DNA from 4 places in the Paenibacillus sp. IHB B 3084 genome. Region 1 is predicted to be linked to each of the others. Evidence: riboswitches for the same ligand, from Rfam matches in the RefSeq annotation. Region 1 holds a riboswitch; each other region holds the start of a gene.
The links. A riboswitch is a leader RNA that binds a small molecule or an ion and turns the genes downstream of it on or off. The one in region 1 is predicted to bind cyclic di-AMP.
Positions count from the first base shown of each region.

Region 2: it holds a riboswitch for cyclic di-AMP, as region 1 does, so the genes downstream of both, ASL14_RS11605 (C40 family peptidase) here and ASL14_RS05155 (hypothetical protein) in region 1, are expected to answer to the same signal.
Region 3: it holds a riboswitch for cyclic di-AMP, as region 1 does, so the genes downstream of both, ASL14_RS26415 (3D domain-containing protein) here and ASL14_RS05155 (hypothetical protein) in region 1, are expected to answer to the same signal.
Region 4: it holds a riboswitch for cyclic di-AMP, as region 1 does, so the genes downstream of both, ASL14_RS11995 (resuscitation-promoting factor) here and ASL14_RS05155 (hypothetical protein) in region 1, are expected to answer to the same signal.

Region 1 covers NZ_CP013203.1:1,102,637-1,107,545, forward strand. Annotated here, with positions in the region: gene kdpA (potassium-transporting ATPase subunit KdpA) at 1-933, opposite strand, end outside; gene kdpF (K(+)-transporting ATPase subunit F) at 1,084-1,161, opposite strand; gene ASL14_RS05155 (hypothetical protein) at 1,374-1,769, opposite strand; cyclic di-AMP (ydaO/yuaA leader) riboswitch at 1,884-2,059, opposite strand; gene ASL14_RS05160 (glutathione peroxidase) at 2,524-3,000, shown strand; tRNA gene ASL14_RS05165 (tRNA-Leu) at 3,149-3,231, opposite strand; gene ASL14_RS05170 (urease accessory protein UreF) at 3,496-4,176, shown strand; gene ASL14_RS29050 (hypothetical protein) at 4,215-4,340, opposite strand; gene ASL14_RS05175 (XRE family transcriptional regulator) at 4,538-4,759, shown strand; gene ASL14_RS05180 (helix-turn-helix domain-containing protein) at 4,887-4,909, opposite strand, start outside.
Region 2 covers NZ_CP013203.1:2,468,696-2,473,604, reverse strand. Annotated here, with positions in the region: gene motA (flagellar motor stator protein MotA) at 1-670, opposite strand, end outside; gene ASL14_RS11620 (hypothetical protein) at 858-1,151, shown strand; gene ASL14_RS11615 (4a-hydroxytetrahydrobiopterin dehydratase) at 1,271-1,570, shown strand; gene ASL14_RS11610 (GNAT family N-acetyltransferase) at 1,646-2,152, opposite strand; gene ASL14_RS11605 (C40 family peptidase) at 2,458-2,958, opposite strand; cyclic di-AMP (ydaO/yuaA leader) riboswitch at 2,964-3,101, opposite strand; gene ASL14_RS11600 (hypothetical protein) at 3,387-4,214, opposite strand; gene ASL14_RS11595 (M1 family metallopeptidase) at 4,226-4,909, opposite strand, start outside.
Region 3 covers NZ_CP013206.1:4,300-9,208, forward strand. Annotated here, with positions in the region: gene ASL14_RS26410 (polysaccharide deacetylase family protein) at 213-1,019, shown strand; gene ASL14_RS26415 (3D domain-containing protein) at 1,178-1,846, opposite strand; cyclic di-AMP (ydaO/yuaA leader) riboswitch at 1,854-2,026, opposite strand; gene ASL14_RS26420 (amino acid ABC transporter ATP-binding protein) at 2,273-2,995, opposite strand; gene ASL14_RS29770 (amino acid ABC transporter permease) at 2,982-3,635, opposite strand; partial or broken gene ASL14_RS29775 (transporter substrate-binding domain-containing protein) at 3,747-4,375, opposite strand; gene ASL14_RS26430 (M20 family metallopeptidase) at 4,592-4,909, shown strand, end outside.
Region 4 covers NZ_CP013203.1:2,573,584-2,578,492, forward strand. Annotated here, with positions in the region: gene rsmA (16S rRNA (adenine(1518)-N(6)/adenine(1519)-N(6))-dimethyltransferase RsmA) at 1-756, opposite strand, end outside; gene rnmV (ribonuclease M5) at 764-1,309, opposite strand; gene ASL14_RS11995 (resuscitation-promoting factor) at 1,457-2,605, opposite strand; cyclic di-AMP (ydaO/yuaA leader) riboswitch at 2,875-3,157, opposite strand; gene ASL14_RS12000 (TatD family hydrolase) at 3,359-4,129, opposite strand; gene ASL14_RS12005 (HD domain-containing protein) at 4,172-4,909, opposite strand, start outside.

The DNA of each region.
Region 1 (4,909 bases):
TGCATGAATCAACGGATTGCCCGTTTTCTCTGACACATACGTAATGGATAGGAAGACGAGGAACAATACCATCATGGAGCTAAAAATAATCCAGCCCTGCTTGCGATTACGGGCGAACAGTCCAAAGGTATACGGCAGCGAAGCCGGCATCACCCACATCGCCAAAATTTCCAGCACATTCGTCCAGGGATTTGGATTTTCAAAAGGATGCGCCGAGTTGGCCCCATAGAAACCGCCCCCGTTCGTGCCCAAATGCTTGATCGATTCCATCGAAGCAACGGGTCCCAAAGCAATCTGCTGCTGTGTTCCGCTCAGCGTTGTAATATCCGCCGTAGACTGAAGCGTCTGCGGTACCTTCAGTCCGACCAGCACCAGCGTAAGTACAAAGGCCAATGGAAGAAAAATCCGTATAATCGCTTTGATAAAATCCTGAAAAAAGTTGCCCATCCCTTCACCGCGCCGCGTCAATCCTCTCATAAAAGCCGCAGCAACCGAAAAACCGGAAGCAGCCGAAGTGAACATCATCATCGTAACGAACGCCATCTGCGTCAAATACGTAAGTCCGCTTTCTCCGCTATAATGCTGGAGATTCGTATTGGTCATAAAGCTGATCACTGTATTAAAAGCAAGTGACGCTTCCATATTGCCATTTCCAGCCGGATTAACGGGAAGCAGTCCCTGCAAGCGCAGCAGCACATAGCTGATCGCCACAAGCACGACATTCGTAGCAATGAAGCTCATAACGTACGTGGTCCAACGCATGCTCTCCAGCTTTTTCAATCCTATAACCTTATAAATCAGCTTCTCCGTTCCGCCAAACACCCGATCTGTCCGATTCGGTTCATTTGAGAATACATGATATATATAGGTGCCCACTGGTTTCACCAAAAGCAGCAATATCACAATCACAATTCCAATTTGCAGCAGCTCCATCATCTATTCCCTCCTTCAAAATGCTCCTGCGTTTGGAACAACAGACGGGTTCATAGCACCAGGCGAGTGCACACGTTTGCGAAAACCCGCTGCCTCTGATGTCTCATCCACGATCTGCTGTCCCCCGCCCGCTTGATCCTGTTCACCTGATTAGAACTTTTCAGGATTCAGGAGTGCGTAGATTAAATACACAAACACAATCGCCGTAAGCGTAAGCACAACCATCATCCTTTTCGCCCTCCTTTGGAGGTCTGCGCATCACACCAGCGTACAAACAGCAGTATCACTCCATAACTCACAGCCATCACGAGCAGCATGTATATATCCATCATGTTCATACCCTCCCGTATCGGTCCTCAGATCGTCATTCTTACATCCTCGTAAAATCACCATACAATGAATTCGAAAATATTAATTTATATTATCCATACCGTAAGCGACTATCCGTTCAACAGGAAACCCACCTCTCCATTCAAAGTGTAGATCACATGGTCTGCTCCCAAACCTCGATAAATCCCTTGAGGATTACAGCCTTGTGTAATGACATAGACCGAATCTGATGTCAGCGGCCGGCATATTTGCAGAAAACGGCACGTCAGATTCAAGCTGTTCTCAAACAAATACACGCAGCCAATTTCTTTTTTGGGAAAATTCCATTTTCCTGCTTGCATCGTATTGATGCGCACAATATGCTCCACACCCATTTTTTTGAGCTGTCGTTCCTCCTGAGCGCTATTCGTCAGAACCGCAAACGCCAGTTTTTTGTACATAAGCAATTTCACAAAATTTCTGCCCGATTCATTCGGTGCAGTGACAATGATTAGCCGACCTTCCATCAGTAGCTCCTCTCCCGGTATAAAAAGACAACAAAAAGAAGCCGAAGGAAAAAGGCTTCCTCCGGCTTCTTACGTAACCATGATAAAATAAACCATGGTTGCACACGGCGGTTTGTTGCCTCTCCCTGTACGCTTACGAGGTTAGCTGTCGGATTCGGACGTGAGAGTCGCCCTATTTCTGGCACTTGGCCGGAAAATTCACCCCATGAGACACACGGCCCTCTAAAAGCCGCATAGATCTCGTTTGGTTCCCCCGCTTTTGCAACTGCAAAATTCAGCGCTATAGACAATTCGTTGCTGCTTCATTCACTTAATTTGAAATTACGTCTTGAATCATACACCCGCGCAAGGAACACTGTAAAGCTCACCTGCAGGGTTATAAATCGGTCTTTGGAGCAAAGAAGATGAATAACAGCGCTTACAACTGTAATATACTTCTCCCAGCTCCTTCAAGCTCGGTTTTTCATCCCTTTTCGAAAATGACGGGCATGTCAATATTGGCGTATGGAGAGCTTTTTTGTCCCTTTTTTGTAAAAGAGAAAGAAAAACTGCTGTATGCACCTGATAAACGCCGATTGAGCCTGTTTTTACGATGAGAAACACCGCAATTCGCCCCATTTGCAGTGCCATTTGCCGTTTTGAACAAAATACGATTTTACAGTTTCAGACAGTGCAATACATCTATTATAGACTTGCAACCCCTCGTTAAATTGCTTACAATTTAATTGTAAAATAGTAAATTAGGAGAGATACCATGACCGTTTATGAATATGATGCACAAACCCTGCAAGGGAAAGTGATTCCGTTGTCCACATACGAAGGAAAAGTTCTGCTTATCGTGAATACAGCCAGCAAATGCGGGCTAACCCCTCAATACAAGGCGCTACAAGAGCTATATGACCAGTACCATGAGCAGGGGCTTGAAATCCTGGGGTTCCCCAGCAACCAGTTTGCCAAGCAAGAGCCGGGTTCCAGCGAGGACATTTCGGAGTTTTGCCAGATTAACTATGGAGTTACGTTCCCGATGTTTGCCAAAACAGATGTCAATGGCGATCAGGCACACCCTTTATTCCGCTACCTCACCCGGACAGCTCCGGGCGTACTAGGCTCCAAAGCGATCAAATGGAATTTTACTAAATTTTTAATTACACGCGAAGGTAACGTATTTAAGCGCTACGCCCCACAGACAACTCCGGATAAACTGGCGGGGGATATCGAGAAGCTCTTGTAGCAAAGCTTACAAGCCACTTCATCACTGTTCACAAGCAGCCGAACCAGGCGGCTGCTCCTGTGGCTAGGAAAAAAGGGATATAACAAAAAAGCATCCCTTCACGTCAAAAACGTGTCAGGATGCTTTTTTAACTGTGTCTTGCATGTAATGCGGTCGAGAGGACTCGAACCTCCACGGGCGTACGCCCACTACCCCCTCAAGATAGCGTGTCTGCCATTCCACCACGACCGCAAATTCTAATGTTTTGAGGCAACAGATTTATTATACTCCCTTGTATTCTATTTGTAAACATAAATACAATAATTATTTTTAAAGTCATATAATATAACATATAAAAGCTATAAAATATTTAATTTGACATACAAGCATCTTGAGTGTAAATATATATTACATAATATCACTAAAATTTTTCTTAATCTGATTTTTAAAGTCACTTAATATAACATAAAAAACTATACTCTAAGGAGGCGAACCGCTTTGCAAAAAGGCAATCGTTTGCTGAACTACGCATTGCTGTTGGACCCTTCCCTGCCTGTCGGTGGCTTCACTCGTTCCTACGGGCTAAAGGAGCTGTTTCGAAATGGTCGTTTAACCTGTCTGCAAGACCTGGAACACTATGCACGCACCGATCTGCATCCTCAATTCACATCCCTCGATGGCATGGCTATCAAAAGCCTTTATATCGCTGTTCAGCAAAATGATGGTTGGCGTATCGCTCTTATTGATAAAATGCTGCACACCCAGCGTTCTTCCCTACAGCACATGAAAGAGTCACGCCTATCCGGCCAACGCCTGCTCAAGCTCGCTAAGGCTTTGTACCCTTGGCTTGAATTCGACCAGCTCGAAGCTATACTTAACCAATACAATGCGATTGGCACACTCGCAACCGTTCATACCTGGATTAACGTTTCTCTTGGAAATGATGTAGAGCAAACCATTCACGGCTACCTTGCCGCGGCAGTGTCCTTCTGTGTCGAAGATGCTTCCAAACTACTCCATCCTCCTTATGAGGAAAAAAATCCTGTTATTCAACGAATGACCAACGAGCTTCTAGACGCATGGAAACAATTCAACACCCCTGAGACTGAGCCAACCGCATTTCAGCGTCGCCTTCTGCAAAGACACTGGTCCAACTCCTACATTACGCAGCCACCCTATATGAGCAGCAACCACTAGCGCGGGTAAGATTCGACTAATTCCTTCGTCTGTCCCCATTATACGCCTCCAGCATCCCCCTGATGCCTGTTTTCACCCTTCCAGCACAACACCAAAAGCACTTCCACCACTTTTTTCAGTGGCAGAGTGCTTTTTTTATCCAGATTACAACTGACATTTCTCACATTTACAGGCTCCGGATGGATTATTCAAACCATTTATCACTTAAATAAGTAATAAATTTATCTCAATTACGTATTTTAGATTGTAAAAACACGTATAAACGTGTATCATAGTTTTAGATGGTTAATTCTAACATGTTTACTGATGATTATTATAACACACCAATTATTCCGCAAGAATCCGTAAGGGGCGATTTCACTTGAACAACAAAATGCCTGTCACCTCCTTAGGGTGGGCCATCAAACAAAGGCTTGTCGAACTTCGACTGGATCAGAAAACATTTTGTGAAACGCATAACATCCCGCCTTCACGCTTGTCCAATCTGATTCACGGCACCCGCAAAGCACAAAGGTACAGAAAACAAGTTGCTGCAATCCTCAACATCGACGATAACGATTATAAGGAGGCATCACCACTCTGAAACCAACGATGTGAGCGTCCCCCAAGCATGCGGCATGCTATAACATCGGCAACCCAAATAAACTCGTCAATCGAACCCGTCGGTCCGTTTTACGGGTTTTCAACCTGAGTGATCTTTAGCGAGAAGATCATTCAGGCTGTGTTTTGTCAT
Region 2 (4,909 bases), 1.4 Mb from region 1:
CCATCATTAATTTAAGCTCTACTTCTTTTTTGGATAACCGTTTCAGCTTATTGGACATTGGATGCCACAGGACGTAACCTGTAAAAATACCGAGCAACGTCGCAATAAAGGCAGCCGCAATGGCATGAGACAGCTTTTCCATGTCACTAAGGTCGGCTAGAGCGGCAATCAGACCTACGACGGCACCGAGTACCCCGAGCGTCGGAGCGTACATACCAGCCTGAGAGAAAATCAGCGCACCTGAGCGGTGTCGATCTTCAGTAGCATTAATGTCCTCCATCAGAACGTCACGTACGAATTCCTGATCATTACCATCAATAATCATACGCATACCGCCACGCATAAAGAGATCGTCGATCTCCTCTACCTTGGATTCCAGCGCTAACAGGCCTTCGCGACGGGTAATGGATGCCCATTCGGTAAACGTGCCGATGAGCTCTTTACGGTCCAAAAGCTTTTGTTCCGTGAAAATAACCTTGAACAGTTTTGGAATCCGTTTAATTTCTGCCATCGGGAAGGCCATAAAAATACTTGCTGCCGTTCCGACAAAAATAATCATGTAAGCAGCGGGATTGTTGACCAAGTTGATCACTGGCGCGCCTTTGAGAATCATCCCGACGACCAATGACATAATCCCGAGTACAAGTCCGATAATGGTTGAAATTTGCATGATACACCTCATCCATGAGAATAGATTTTGAATCCTTTCATGCCACCGGGGTCGTCCTTGCCCCAGGCACGTCATTACAAGACGGATTATAGTATTTATCGACAAAACTCTCTTTTTTGTTAAGTACGAATTTCCGGTATAATAAGGTGATTATCTAATGAATGGTGGAAGAATTGGAGGAAATGGCATGGGAGTGAAGCACGGACGGGAGTATGAACAAATTTTGAACGATTTGACAGAGGCTGTGGGACACATTCCGGATAGCTATGAATTTTTCGAAATGGAAGCAGAAGATTGGGACAGGCTGGACCCGGCAGGGCGTCAGGAAGTCAATGAAGCGCTGGCTGAAGACCTGTTTTATGCGCTGGGTACAGAGCCCGTTATCGCTGTGGGCAGCGGCGTTGTCATCTATGAACCGGAGCAGCACCGTATCTATGTGCTCATTGGGGATGAGGAGCTAACGTCGGTACCTTTGATTTGAACAGGTCCGTCTTATGGATTTATCAACGGGGCCGTGGTAATATGGACACCACTATATCGTAGTTTTGGTCGCATTCAAGCGGCTGAAAGGCTTCCGTATAAACGGGGAGGAGTCGTAACATGCCTTTTACACAAGAAGAGATTGAAGCACATCTGGAGAAGCTGGAGGGCTGGGAACTGGAGGAAGGACGCTGGATTGTCCGCAAATATAATTTTTCCAGTTTTATGAAAGGGATTGCATTCGTGGATGAAGTTGCTGCTATATCGGAAGCATTTAATCATCATCCATTTATTACGATTGATTATAAGACCGTGACCCTGCGCTTAACCTCCTGGGATGACGGTGGCATTATGGCCGTAGATATTAAGGAAGCCCAACAATATAATGAAGCTTTTGAGAAAATGCGTAGCAGTCATTGAGCTGATCATGGTCTGCCATATGATAAAAGCGCCTTCGATATACAACAATGCCGTTGTATGCCGAAGGCGCTTTTATCATTGAACACGAGGCTGGGGGTCAGGATGATATACCATACAATGAAACGGCTTTTTACCATCGGGAGTCTGACGTTCATAGGTATCCGTAATCTCAAATCCGGCTGCCTTGTAAGCCCGAATGGCGCGCCCATTCCAGGTCAGTACCTCCAGATCAATTTCATTCTCCGGGTTGCGTCGTCTGGCTTCCATGGCAATGGCACGGACAAAATCGGCGCCTCTGCCATGTCCACATAATTGGGGGTGCATTCCCAGACCCAGCCGGGTCACTCCAATCATCGGGAAATATTGAGCAAATCCGGTTAGCGTGTTCTCGTCATCCAGCACAGCAACATATTGCTCTTGGCGAAGCGTGGGGCTTCCAAATTCGACTTCAAGTGCCTTCATTTGTTCCCAAGGTAGCCAGCCGTATATGTTGTAGGGTGGATCATAGCGCCACTCACATATCGCAGCCGCCTGCTGTTCGTCCATCGGTACGATCCGGTAGTTAGATATTGAGGCCGGCATGTCTCCCCATCCTCCTTTTACAAGTACTTAAACCATTAACAACAGATTGTAGACAAGTTGCAGGGGATTGGCAAGCGGTGTTTATTTCATACCCAAGTCGGGTATACATTCAATAAGAAGGCTTTACTGTTCATATGCTCCCCCAGCCGTGACGGTAAAACCGACGATGTTCGCAAAATCTGAAACCTTTTGAGGTGTCAGTTCGTCAGTAACGATAACGTTTCTGATGTTGTGGACATAAAAAACCGCAATTCGATTCCGGCCAGAATCAAATTGCGGCTCAGGGTTAGTTTGCTGTTCGTTAGTTATTCTACGTTGTCGTCATCAGGAGTTTCAGAAGCTACAGCGTGGTAAGCGTCTGTGCTCATAATTCTTTTTGCACCGACATAGCGGTTAGCGTAATAGTTTTCGTCCAGTGAGCTAACAACTACACCACGTGAAGATGAGGAGTGGGCAAATTTCCCTTCACCTACGAAGATACCTACATGGGAAATGCCTCTTCCTGTGGTGTTGAAGAACACCAGGTCACCAGGTCTCATTTCGTCGCGGGATACGGAAGATCCCATTTTGAATTGTGATCCGGATTGATGGGGCAGATTAATTCCTAGTTTGTGATATACATACATTGTGAAGCCGGAGCAATCGAACCCGTCGAGTGTAGTGCCTCCGCTTCTGTAGTTCGTTCCTTTGGCATCTTGGATGACCTGGTCCATCTTAGAGTCTGCAAATGCACTTCCTCCACCGAATGTAAAAGATGTAAAGGCAATGGCGAGACCCATGGCTGCGATCGTTAGCTTCTTCTTCAAAAAAAATATACCCCTTCCAATGCCTGCGAGGTTAGCTTAAGGATTCGGTAGAAGGTTCCCCTATGACCACTCTGTTGCGAGATCAATTCACCCAAACTGGTTCCCCCGCTTCCCAGGTGCCAGGAATTAGGCTTAACTTAAGATGTGCACCTTGGAGAGCAATATTCACGATAACGATGTTTTTAAGGTAAAGGTTACAATAAAGATTACAAAGTTGTTACTATCAGTTCACTGCGATTATTGTAACAAAGTCGGCTGGCTTTGGCAAATGTTTCATCGCAAAAAGTTACAAAAAAATCTGCTCCCTTTATCGCGGGAACAGATTTTGTTAAGAGTATTCAGTTATGTGCCGTTTGCCTGGATATGAATGGAGATGGATAGTTGTCTTTGGACAGCCAGAAATTGTTCGGGAGGAACGGAGTGAAGGTTCAACCTCTGCCGGAGATATCGGTATGCCATAGTCGGTACTGTGAACTGATGTGCCATAGCCTGACCAGACTGGTAACAAAATGATACGTTTGCTGGAGAATGAGTGCCAGCATACCAGTCCAAATCATCGCCATGGTGCCGAATAGACCAAGGACGAGCAGTACACCTGCACCGAGCAGAAGCGAAATACCGATAGCCGGGAGGATTTGGCGAAAGAAGGCAAGCAGCGACGATCGTATGGCGTGACCACCTACGGTGCCTAGCTGCATGTACAGGATGCACTGGCGGATGAACCAGCCATAAGCAATCCAACCGATGGCATAGGGCAGCACATGCAGGAGATAGGCCGGAGATTGCAGCGCCCCTGCCACGATAGGGTAGAGCTTAGGAGCCACCCAGAAAGCAGGGAGCAGCAGGAGTCCAAGCTCGATGACGTAATAGATCAGCGATGACAAGCCATGACGTTTCATTCCGCGGAAAAAGGACAGACTCTGTGGCTCGGTCGCATGGGTGTGCAGACTTTGGTATATTCCCGCCCGGATGAAGGGGGTAATCAGTGTACGCAGCACCGTTGCCCCCAGTAGTATCCACAGATACATATGAACCTCTTGGTTGTCCGTCAGGGCAATCTGGCTCTCCATCCAAAACAACGTCTGTCCCAGTTCATTTTGACCCTGATCGGGGTAGCGCAGCAGCAGGGGAGTAACGGCGGATTGTACCAGCCGATAGAGAAAAACGCCCCATAGCAGTCGATACAGAAACAGAATGATGACAATATAAAATTGTATGCGCACAAGCGCCCAGCCTTCTTTTATAACAGTACGCATCTATAGACACCTCACCATGACAGACTTCCAAGCAGTGTCTCCAGCAGCTTGGTTACACTTATGCTCCAACGGGTCTGGGTTTTTTCGTTCAGTTCGGCCTTCAGGCTGTTGTTGATATGCTTGTTCTCCAGCGCAATCGTGTACAGCGGATCAACAATCACATGGGAGACCGGAGATGCACCTTTTAGTCGATAGGTGGTGCTTTTGCCCGTTCCGTCCCATGCCTTGAATATCGTTGTGCCGTCCTTGAAGGTAAATTGAACAGGGACCTTGGGATAATCTGCCCCTTTTTTGCTGAGTGTAATGGTTGCTTCGTATCCGTTGGCCAGCTTGCGGTTCGTAATGCGATCCACTGAAAAATCCGCCATCTGGCCGTCGTATACATATTGTTCAAAATAGTGGCTCCACGAACGTCCGGTGACTCTTTCGACGATACGCTGAAAATTCTGCGAGGATGGATGCTTGAATCGGTAGGTCTGGACGTAGGTACGCATAATGCGATCCATTTTTTTCGCGCCGACCTGTCGTTCAATGCCACGCAGCACCAGCTTGCCCCGAGAATAGGCATTTTGTGCATATTTAGCAGCCGAGCCGTACTTCCAAGACTCACGGTTTAACGGCTGAGGGGATGATACCTGTCCAGACTGTAACGGCAAGTTAGGGATGAGCCCATATTCCTGCTCCATGAGTCGTTC
Region 3 (4,909 bases), on a different replicon from region 1:
AAAGGCTAAAACTTGCGAAAATGCTGTTGTTTTCGGTCAGGTTTAATAGAATATGTGCGTTTAGCTTCGAGATCTGCACTTACATCCGTATTGTGCTGCATTTCCACTCAACCATTCAATAGTCTAACCTGTTCAGCAGCATAATTTCAACATGGCAGGTACATAATAAATGAAAGCAACAGGGGTACCACTGCACGGAAAGGGGGATACATATGCCGTACAGGGGAATATTGCCAATCATGGCACTGTTACTAGCATTTTCGAGTTTTCCCGTTCACGCGGATGCGCCTCCCGATACCGGAACGACTCATCCCAAGGAAGCGGTTGTTGTTTCTTCAGCACAAAAGAGCAGACAACGAGCCACTCCCACATTAGCTATGCTTCGAAAAAAACATTCGGATATTTTTAAAATGTGCGGCCCGCATACGCAGCAAATTGCCCTGACTTTTGATGACGTGCCTGATTCACGGTATACGCCGCAGGTTCTGGACATTTTGCACGCGAATGGTATCAAAGCCACCTTCTTTATCGTCGGTCACCGTGCGGAAAAACACTCGGGCATGATTCGCCGTATCGTACGTGAAGGCCATGCCTTAGGCAACCATTCCTATACCCATCCGGATTTTAGGAAGGCTTCACCGGAACGCTTTCGCAACCAGATTAAGAAAACAGAACATATTTTGGAGGCCACCGTTGGCTTTCGACCCAAGCTGATTCGCCCGCCTTATGGTGAAATTACGGAGCCTCAGATCCAGTGGGCGCGTAGTCACGGCTACATGATTGTCAATTGGAACGTAGACTCCCTCGATTGGAAGGGACTGAGTAAAACACAAATTCAGCGTAATGTGATCCCGGCTACCGGACCAGGCTCCATCATTTTAATGCACGCAGGCGGTGGTCAAAGCTCCAACCTGAAAGGCACTGTTCAATCCCTGCCGGGTCTTATTCAAGCGCTGAAAGCCAAGGGGTACAAATTTGTCACGGTTCCACGGCTACTTCACACCTCGGAGCGGAAATAATAGTAAAAGGGCTGTCTTACCAGCAGATGCATTCTGCTCGTCAAGATAGCCCTTTTTTAATCGACAAAGCCCATATGAATCAGGACCGGCGATTAAGTTATTTGATATTGGTTTACATAATATATATTATGTAAATATAATTCATTGGTTTATACAGACTATTTATCAATGACGTACAGCTTCACATTTTGGAAACCAAAGTCACTCACAAAAGATGGGCTACCCGGAATGAAAATATCAATCCGTTTCCCCGTAATGGCACTGCCCTTATCGCGAGCTACCGCTATAAAAGATTGATCCGGCAGCCCTGGATGGGAATAGCCTGTAACCAGCACTTTCGTACCCAACGGAATTACATTCGGGTCTACGGCAATCGTACCGAGTTTAAGCGGATTTCCGAAATAGTCTACTGCTCCCCATTTTCCATTTTCACTGGCTGCTGCGGAATACGCTGTGGCCTTCACATCAACTACTTTGCTGTAGTTAAATGTTTTACCCCATGCTTCAACCTGTTGATCGTCACCCGCCGGCGCTTTCTCGGACAAAAGCTGAGGCTTCGAATCCGAAGCGACTTTTACCTTGTTCTCGTCCGGAACCTTAATTTGTACTCCTGCATATATATTGCTGGCAGCAACATCCGGGTTCTCCTTTTGCAGATCCTCTACAGATACCCCGTAACGCTGAGCAAGCAAAAAGAAGGTATCACCTTCCTTGGCGGTATGAAGCGAAGCGGCGTCGGCTACCCCTGCTGTCTGTGCCAATCCTGCGATAGCTGCGGCCAGCACTGCAAATTTCATTGTTTTTCCAATACGTTTCAGATGTTTCAAAAGATATGTACCTCCTCTAATATGCCTGCGAAGTTAGCTGTCGGATTCGGACTCAGGAGAAGCCCTATGCTAATGCAATTCACCCCTAGGCACCTTCCATCCATTCGTATGAAGACGGATCAGAAGTGACTGCCGTTGTTACGTCCCCCGCACTTCCCATGGTTTTGGGTCCCGCATTCAGCGTCTGTCGTTGCTGTCTGCTGCCCAGGTAAGTTTTGGCTCACTGCATAATATCACAATTTTGTAACCTTATCTGCATGAAAATGTTGGGAACCTTGAACATCATACTACATCTGTTACAATTTTGTCATCATGAAATCGAAATCAGTTACAAAAATCTGAACGAGGATGACAAAAAAAGAAAAAGCCCTCCCGTCAAACTTCCACCGCGGAGGGCTTGCTTCATAGCCTTTACAAGCTCATTTCTTACAAAACCTTGGCAAGAAAATCCCGGGTACGATCATGGCTTGGTGTACCAAAAACCTGCTCCGGTGTACCTTGCTCCACAATTTGACCGTTATCCATAAAGATAATGCGGTCTCCTACCTCGCGTGCAAAGCCCATTTCATGCGTTACGATGACCATCGTCATGCCACCCTCAGCCAGCTTCTTCATCACGTCCAGCACCTCTCCGACCATTTCAGGGTCCAAGGCGGAGGTCGGCTCATCGAAGAGCATCACATGCGGCTGCATCGCCAAGGCGCGTGCAATTGCAATCCGCTGTTTCTGTCCACCGGACAACTGGTTTGGATAGGTGTCTTTTTTGTCTTCAAGTCCAACGGTACGCAGCAGCTCCAACGCAATTTTCTCTGCTTCCTTTGCTGACTGGCCTCTAACCTGAGTCGGCGCAAGCGTCAAATTTTGCAGTACTGTTTTGTGTGGGAACAGATTGAAGTGCTGAAACACCATGCCCATTTTCTCACGAGTTGCATTAATGTTGTGACCGCGTGCCGTAATCGGTTCACCCTCAAACAGAATCTCCCCGTCAGTCGGCTGCTCCAGCAGATTCATACAACGCAAAAATGTGCTTTTTCCCGAACCACTCGGGCCAATGACGACAACAACCTCGCCTTTGGCAATATCTATATCAATGCCTTTTAAAATTTCATTTTTGCCGAACGATTTACGCAGTTGTTTAACGGTGATCACTGGCTCTCAACTTCCTTTCCCATAAACCCAACAGCTTCGACAAGCTGAATGTCATTACAAAATAAATAGCGGCCGCGATGACGAACGGACTTAATCCTTCGTAGGTGATGTTCTTAATGACTTGAGCCTGATACATAATATCCACCATACCGATGGTAGAAATGATGGAGGACTCTTTAATAATCGTAATAAACTCATTGCCGATCGCAGGCAGTACAGACTTGAACGCTTGCGGTAAAATGACGTGACGCATAGCTTTGCCTCGTCCCATACCGAGTGAACGGGCTGCTTCCATCTGACCACGGTCCACTGCCTGGATACCTGCACGGAAAATTTCAGCCAGATATGCCGAGCTATTCAGAGATAACGTAATAATACCGGACTGAAGTGGCGTAAAATTAACGCCCAGCGTCAAAGCAACCCCATAATGGATGATCATAAGCTGTACCAGCATAGGTGTACCACGCAGCACCTCCACGTAGGCTGTACCCAACCACTCAATGATACGTACACCGCTCATCCGCAACAGAGAAATGATCAGACCAATGATAAATCCGAACAGTACCCCGAGGGCGGACAGCAACAATGTGTAGCCGATACCCGTAACGTAAAAACTGCGATATTTCCAAAATATATCCACAATGTTGTTGGATGAAACCTGTCGATCCGCAGAGAGCGCACTCGCTTCCGTGGAAAACTTTTCAATAGACCCGTCTGCTTTCAGGCGAGCCAACGTTTTATTTACAGATGCCAGCAGTTCAGTATTTCCTTTACGAATACCTACAGCCGTTTCTGCTCCTGCTTCCTCAGGCACCGCCTTGGCAAGTGTTACAGTGCCATCCAATGTGTATCCTTTAGCGACAGTGTCTTCAATCACGACAGCGTTAATACGCTGTGTCCGAAGCTGGAGCACCAGGTCGGAGATTTTATCCAGCGAAGTTACAGAGACATTGGGCACTTTTTGAGCAATCTCTTCCTGAATACTGCCCTTTTGTGCGCCGATCTTCTCGCCTTTCAAAGCAGCCATCGTCGGATATTTGTCCTTATCCTCCGGACGTACCATAATGACTTGCTTGGAGTGGTAGTATACATCCGAAAATCAATGCTCTTTCTGCGTTCATCCGTTGGTGTCATACCAGACAGTACCAGGTCTACACGACCACTTTGCAGTGCAGGCAGTAAGGAGTCAAAGCTCATGTCCTCAATAACCAGCTCTGCACCCAGATCCTTGGCAATTTCATTGGCAATATCAACGTCAAAGCCTACAATGGTATCCTTACCGTTAATTACTTTATGAAACTCATACGGCGGAAAATCGGCACTCATGCCGAGTACAAGTTTTTGCTGTGTCTTCGCTTCCGTTCCGTATGCAGTGAGCATAGGAAGACCAGCCAGCAGCAAGATAACCGCCGTCAAAATCAGGGCGGTAAAACGATATGCCTTTTTCAATCTTTTTTTCTCTCCTTAAATTCTTTATAATAAATAAGATTGTGTCATTATAAATGAATATGCATGAATATGCAATGAATGTTATAGTACAATTTCAGCATACCTGACGTAATACCTACATTTCAGCTTTTACAAAGGAGTTTTTCCATGAATAACAAAAATACGATCCAACGTACCATTGAACAGCATGCCCAACGTTTTAAGGACATTTCTTTATATATTGGCGCAAACCCGGAGCTGGGGAATGAGGAGTTTTTGGCGGCTGCTCGTCTAAAAGAGGAATTGGCTTTTCACGGATTTGAAGTTCAGTCCCCTGTTGTGGATATAGAAACGGCTTTTATTGCGACTTATAAAGCAGCCAAACCCGGGCCGGTCATCGCTTTTCTGGCGGAATATGACGCTCTGAAAGGCTTGGGACACGCATGTGGACATCACTTGATCTGTATGATGAGTACAGGAGCTGCT
Region 4 (4,909 bases), 1.5 Mb from region 1:
TTTGGTAAAGAAGCGGCTTTTCAGGTTATTCGAAATGGTCTTGCGACGTTGAGCAAAGGAAGCATGAACGACTTCGAAGAAATGCTGCTCGTCCACCACCTTTACCGGAGGCACTTCCCGCACACGCAGACGGATGACCGCCGATTCTACATTCGGTTGAGGAATAAACACCGTATTCGGTACGATGCAGACCAGTTCAGGCTCGCTGTAATATTGCACTGCAATACTCAAACTGCCGTAGTCTTTCGTCCCAGGAGACGCAGCCATACGCTCAGCCACTTCCTTTTGGATCATGACGACGATATTCTCCAGAGGGAGCTTGTCCTCCAGCAGCCTCATCAGAATCGGTGTAGTGACGTAGTACGGCAGATTAGCGACGACGCTCACTTTACTGACCCCGGCGAAATCGGAAGCGAATACCTCGCGCAAATCCAGCTTCAGCACATCTCCGTGGCGTACCTTCACATGCTCATAAGGGGCCAGTACCTCTTCGAGAATAGGTAAGAGCCGCTGGTCAATCTCGACAGCAGTAACTACCTTGGCTGATTGCGCCAGCTTCTCAGTCAAAGCGCCAATCCCCGGACCGATCTCAAGTGCACCCTTCGTATCGTCCAGTCCCGCAGCATTCACGATCTTGTTCAGAATATTTTGATCAATCAGAAAATTTTGTCCCAAACTCTTTTTGAACGAAAACCCGTGCCGCTGAATAATCTCCTTCGTGCGCCGCGGTGTTGCTATATCTTGAATCCCTGTCATACGGATATCACAATCCTTCACTTTCAATTTGTGCCAGCGCACCGGCAAATTCCTCACGGCTGATCTGGAACACAGCGAGCCGTTTATGTAGCTGCTTACCGTTACAGTAACCAATACCCAGCACATTACCCAAAGCCATACGCCGTGCAGCAGCATTTGGGTGGGTGATAAGTCCGGCGTCAATCAGATCGGCCCAATCGATTAGAGGATCAGCCCCTTCCACCGTCGTATGCACCCGTGCGAGAGCGTGTCTGATCGCTTCAGGCGAGGCATTCTCTACGCCAATATCCCCTTTGCGCGTCGCTTCCGCCTCTGGTATAAAGGCCTGCTTGCAACCGGGCACCTTGGAGGCGATAATTTTGCGGATGCGCTCCCCTGCATGATCGGGATCGGTCAAAATAATGACACCCCGCCGCTCCTGTGCCAACGCAATTTTGCGCAACGTCATTTTATTGATGGCGGAGCCGCCCGTTTCTATCGTATCCGCCTCGACAGCACGGCGAATAGCCACCGTATCATCCCGGCCCTCTACCACGATCACTTCCTTGATCATTTGCGTTTCCCTCCACTACTACACAGTAAGCTATATTCATCTTTCCCTGCTTTTGAAAACAAAATAAGAAGAGGATATCCTCTTCTTAGCATGGCATAACTATGATGTTAATAGTATCGCATTGACCCAAACATATACAACACGTTTTTAGTTCATTTCAGGCTTCACTGGTCCAATCACATATACGGTTTTTCCGTGCTTCCGACCAAACTGATTGGCTTGACTCAAACTCTCATAATACACATCGATTTTGTGGCCTTTAATCGCGCCACCGGTATCCTCCGCACGGCGGAAGCCCACCCCTTCAATATACACCCACCAGCCGATTGGAATCACACTTGGATCGACAGCAATGGTGCGCCCTTCCGTGACACGCGTGCCGGATGCGGTACGTGTACCGATACCTGACTCCTGTGAGGAATACGCCGTCATGGAGACGTTTTGTAATACTTTACTGTATTTGAAATTCACACCTGCTTTACGGACAGCATTGCCCGAACTAACCCGTGTTGCCTTAACGGCATCTTCGGGACCGACGGAAGCAGCCAGAACGACCGGTTTTTTCTTCGTTCCTACCGCAATCACCTTATCCACACGATTTTGCGCGACTTCCTTGTTTACCAGTTGCTTGGATACCAATTTTCCGTCATGGTATACCTTTTGAACATGCTGGACCACAACACCCGTTTTACCGCTTTGGATGACCCGATTATCGCCTTTATAGAGACTCGGATCGGCCGTTTTGATGACCTGATAAGGCACCTGTTGCTTCTGTTCGACCTGCTGTTTCTTCACACGGACGATTTTTATGTCCATGTTAGACGAAACAGAGGCATCCAGAGCAGGGTAAACTTTATCATTTGACGATAATTTATAGCCCGAGGTGCGAATGGCACCCTCTACTGTATTTTCTGTTGTGTACAACTTTTTCGTCTCATTGCCTGAGGATACTTTGACCTGATTGGCACGTTTGATAACTACGCGATCCCCATCCTGAACTGCTCCGTTCAGCGGCATCGAAACCGTATCATGCGGCTGAAGTGAAATCGAATGCTCTTTGAGCAAATCTTGGAGCTGGGATTCCCGGGTTTCTACCGCAGATGCCTTACCGTCGATGACAAAAAAGACCTGTTTTTTAGATTGAGTGTACACCAGAATTGAAATCATAATCGTTAGTGCGATTAGAAAAATAGCAACCAAAGCAGCCTGGCGCACATTTTCTTGCTTCCAACGCAATACGTAAGACATGCTGGATGAGCGTGACTCATGGGTCTCCTGTTTTTGGAAAATGCCCATTTCCTCCGTCCTCCTTACATAGCCCGCCGTCTGGAGTAAGACATAGTTGAGATTGACGTGACTATAACAGATTTTCTACAAGACAAGCCCGTACTGCGACTGTCCTGCACCATGTACCCGTCTTCGCGGCATGCTGTCCTCCCCTGTTTAATCACAGTATGATGACAGATTTTCTTTTATTCACAACAAAAAAAGCCAGAGAAAGAGACTAGAGAGCTCTTTCGTGGCTTCCGACATGTGCGAATATGCGGAAAAATCATGCACGAGATGGCTTCTCTCTTGTTACGCTTACGGGGTTAGCTGTCGGGTTCGGACGTAGAGAGACGCCCTAGCTTGGGTCAACCGCTCATGGCGGTCGCCTTCACATTCACCCCGAAGACCCAGAAAGAAATCGAAATACGGCCCCTCCACCTGTTCAATCCCATCCGGGAAAGGAATCTAGGTCGAGCCGGCTGGCGGAAGAGACGCTCCCTTCTTGCCCATACACCGGACGTACTGTAAGCCATATCGGTTCCCCCGTTCCCTGTAAAAGGGACTCAGCGAGACTGGTTCATGAAATGAGCTGTTGGTGTTTACATTCAAACAACAATTCACTGAAAAGATGATATCCTGTTTCTATGCATGTTGTAAAGCAGGTTTCAAGTACATTTTCTACAATATTAGGTTAAAATATTGTAATATTCTCGAGTTTCCTGCAACAAATTCATGATTAGCTTCGTCTATCTCATTATTTTGATTGATTTCTTCACTTTTTTACTTAATGTCAAATCGTTCCAAGGCATTTTGGGTCGTTATTGACACTAATTCCTCCACCGCTATTCCCTTGATTTGGGCTGCGGCCTCTGCGACCAGTCCCACATGTGCGGACTCATTTCGCTTCCCGCGGAACGGATGCGGTGTCAGGTAGGGCGCGTCCGTTTCAATGAGCAGACGTTCCAGCGGCACCTGTGCCAGTACCTCCTTTGGCTGCTTGGCATTTTTGAACGTTATCGGCCCGCCAAAGGAGAGGTGAAAGCCCATATCCAGCACCATTTTAGCCGTCTCCCAGCTCCCGGAAAAGGAGTGCATCACTCCGCCTACCTCACTCGCTTTTTCTTCACGCAAAATCTTAACAATATCTTCATGCGCATCCCGGTTATGGATGACAATAGGCATGTTCAGCTCACGAGCCAGTCCAATCTGGTTGCGTAGCACCCGATGCTGTACATCCTTCGGCGACGTGTCCCAATAATAATCCAGGCCAATCTCTCCGATCGCCACGACTTTTTTATGACTGCATAACGATGCAATCCATTCCAGATCCCCCTCCTGCATCGTGATCGCATCCTGTGGATGCCATCCAATTGCCGCATAAATAAAATCATACGTTTCGGCCAATTTCATGGTAGACGGAATGGTCTCACGGTTAAATCCGATATTAATCATTCGGGTCACTCCCGATTCGACAGCGCGTGCTATAACTTCTTCGCGGTCTTCGTCAAATTGCGGCGCATCCAAATGAGTGTGAGTGTCGAATAAATTCAAGTTTTTTTGTCTCCTTTATTACTTTATTTGGCATATAATTGTCTATTGTTTGACAAAATAATTCCTTATTTCGGCAGGAAGCTTGTCCTTTACCCCATCCAATTTGTTTTGGGGATAATACATGTGATATTTTCCCCGGTGAATGCCGCTAATGGAGCGCACAATTTCCGACACTTCGGAAATTTCTCTCACTTCTCCTTTACGTCCCAGCAGTAAAATCTGGTTGTCCGTCGAGCCACCCTGCCGAAACACATCATAAGGAAGATCCGTCGGAAAATCAATTTCCAGATCATATTCCGGATGCAGACCAGCCAGCTCCAGCGCTGTCCGAATGTTGTCAATGGTATCTGTATCCATATTTTCGATCTCTACATATTTATACAGCTTGCGATCCATAAAACGGGCACTCAAATCGCTTAAAATCTCGTCCTTTTCCCGTTTCCACTGACTGAACACTGTCTGAATCAAAGACTCGTCGAGCATCAGATATTGTTCCACCGTAAGCTCTCCCCGAAAGAGGTCCGGCAACGGCTCCAGCAGAAAACTAAACTCATATCCGTTTCTAAATAGCTCCTTCGCCCGCTTGAAAATTTTACGTAATAAAATTTCCGAGCTGCGTGTCACAGGATGAAAATAAATTTGCCAATACATCTGATAGCGCGACATCAGATAATCCTCTACCGCATGCATGCCTGACTCCTTCACAACAATTCTTCCATTATGAGGACGCAGCAACCGTAAAATACGATCCAAATCTATGGTGCCATAATTGACGCCTGT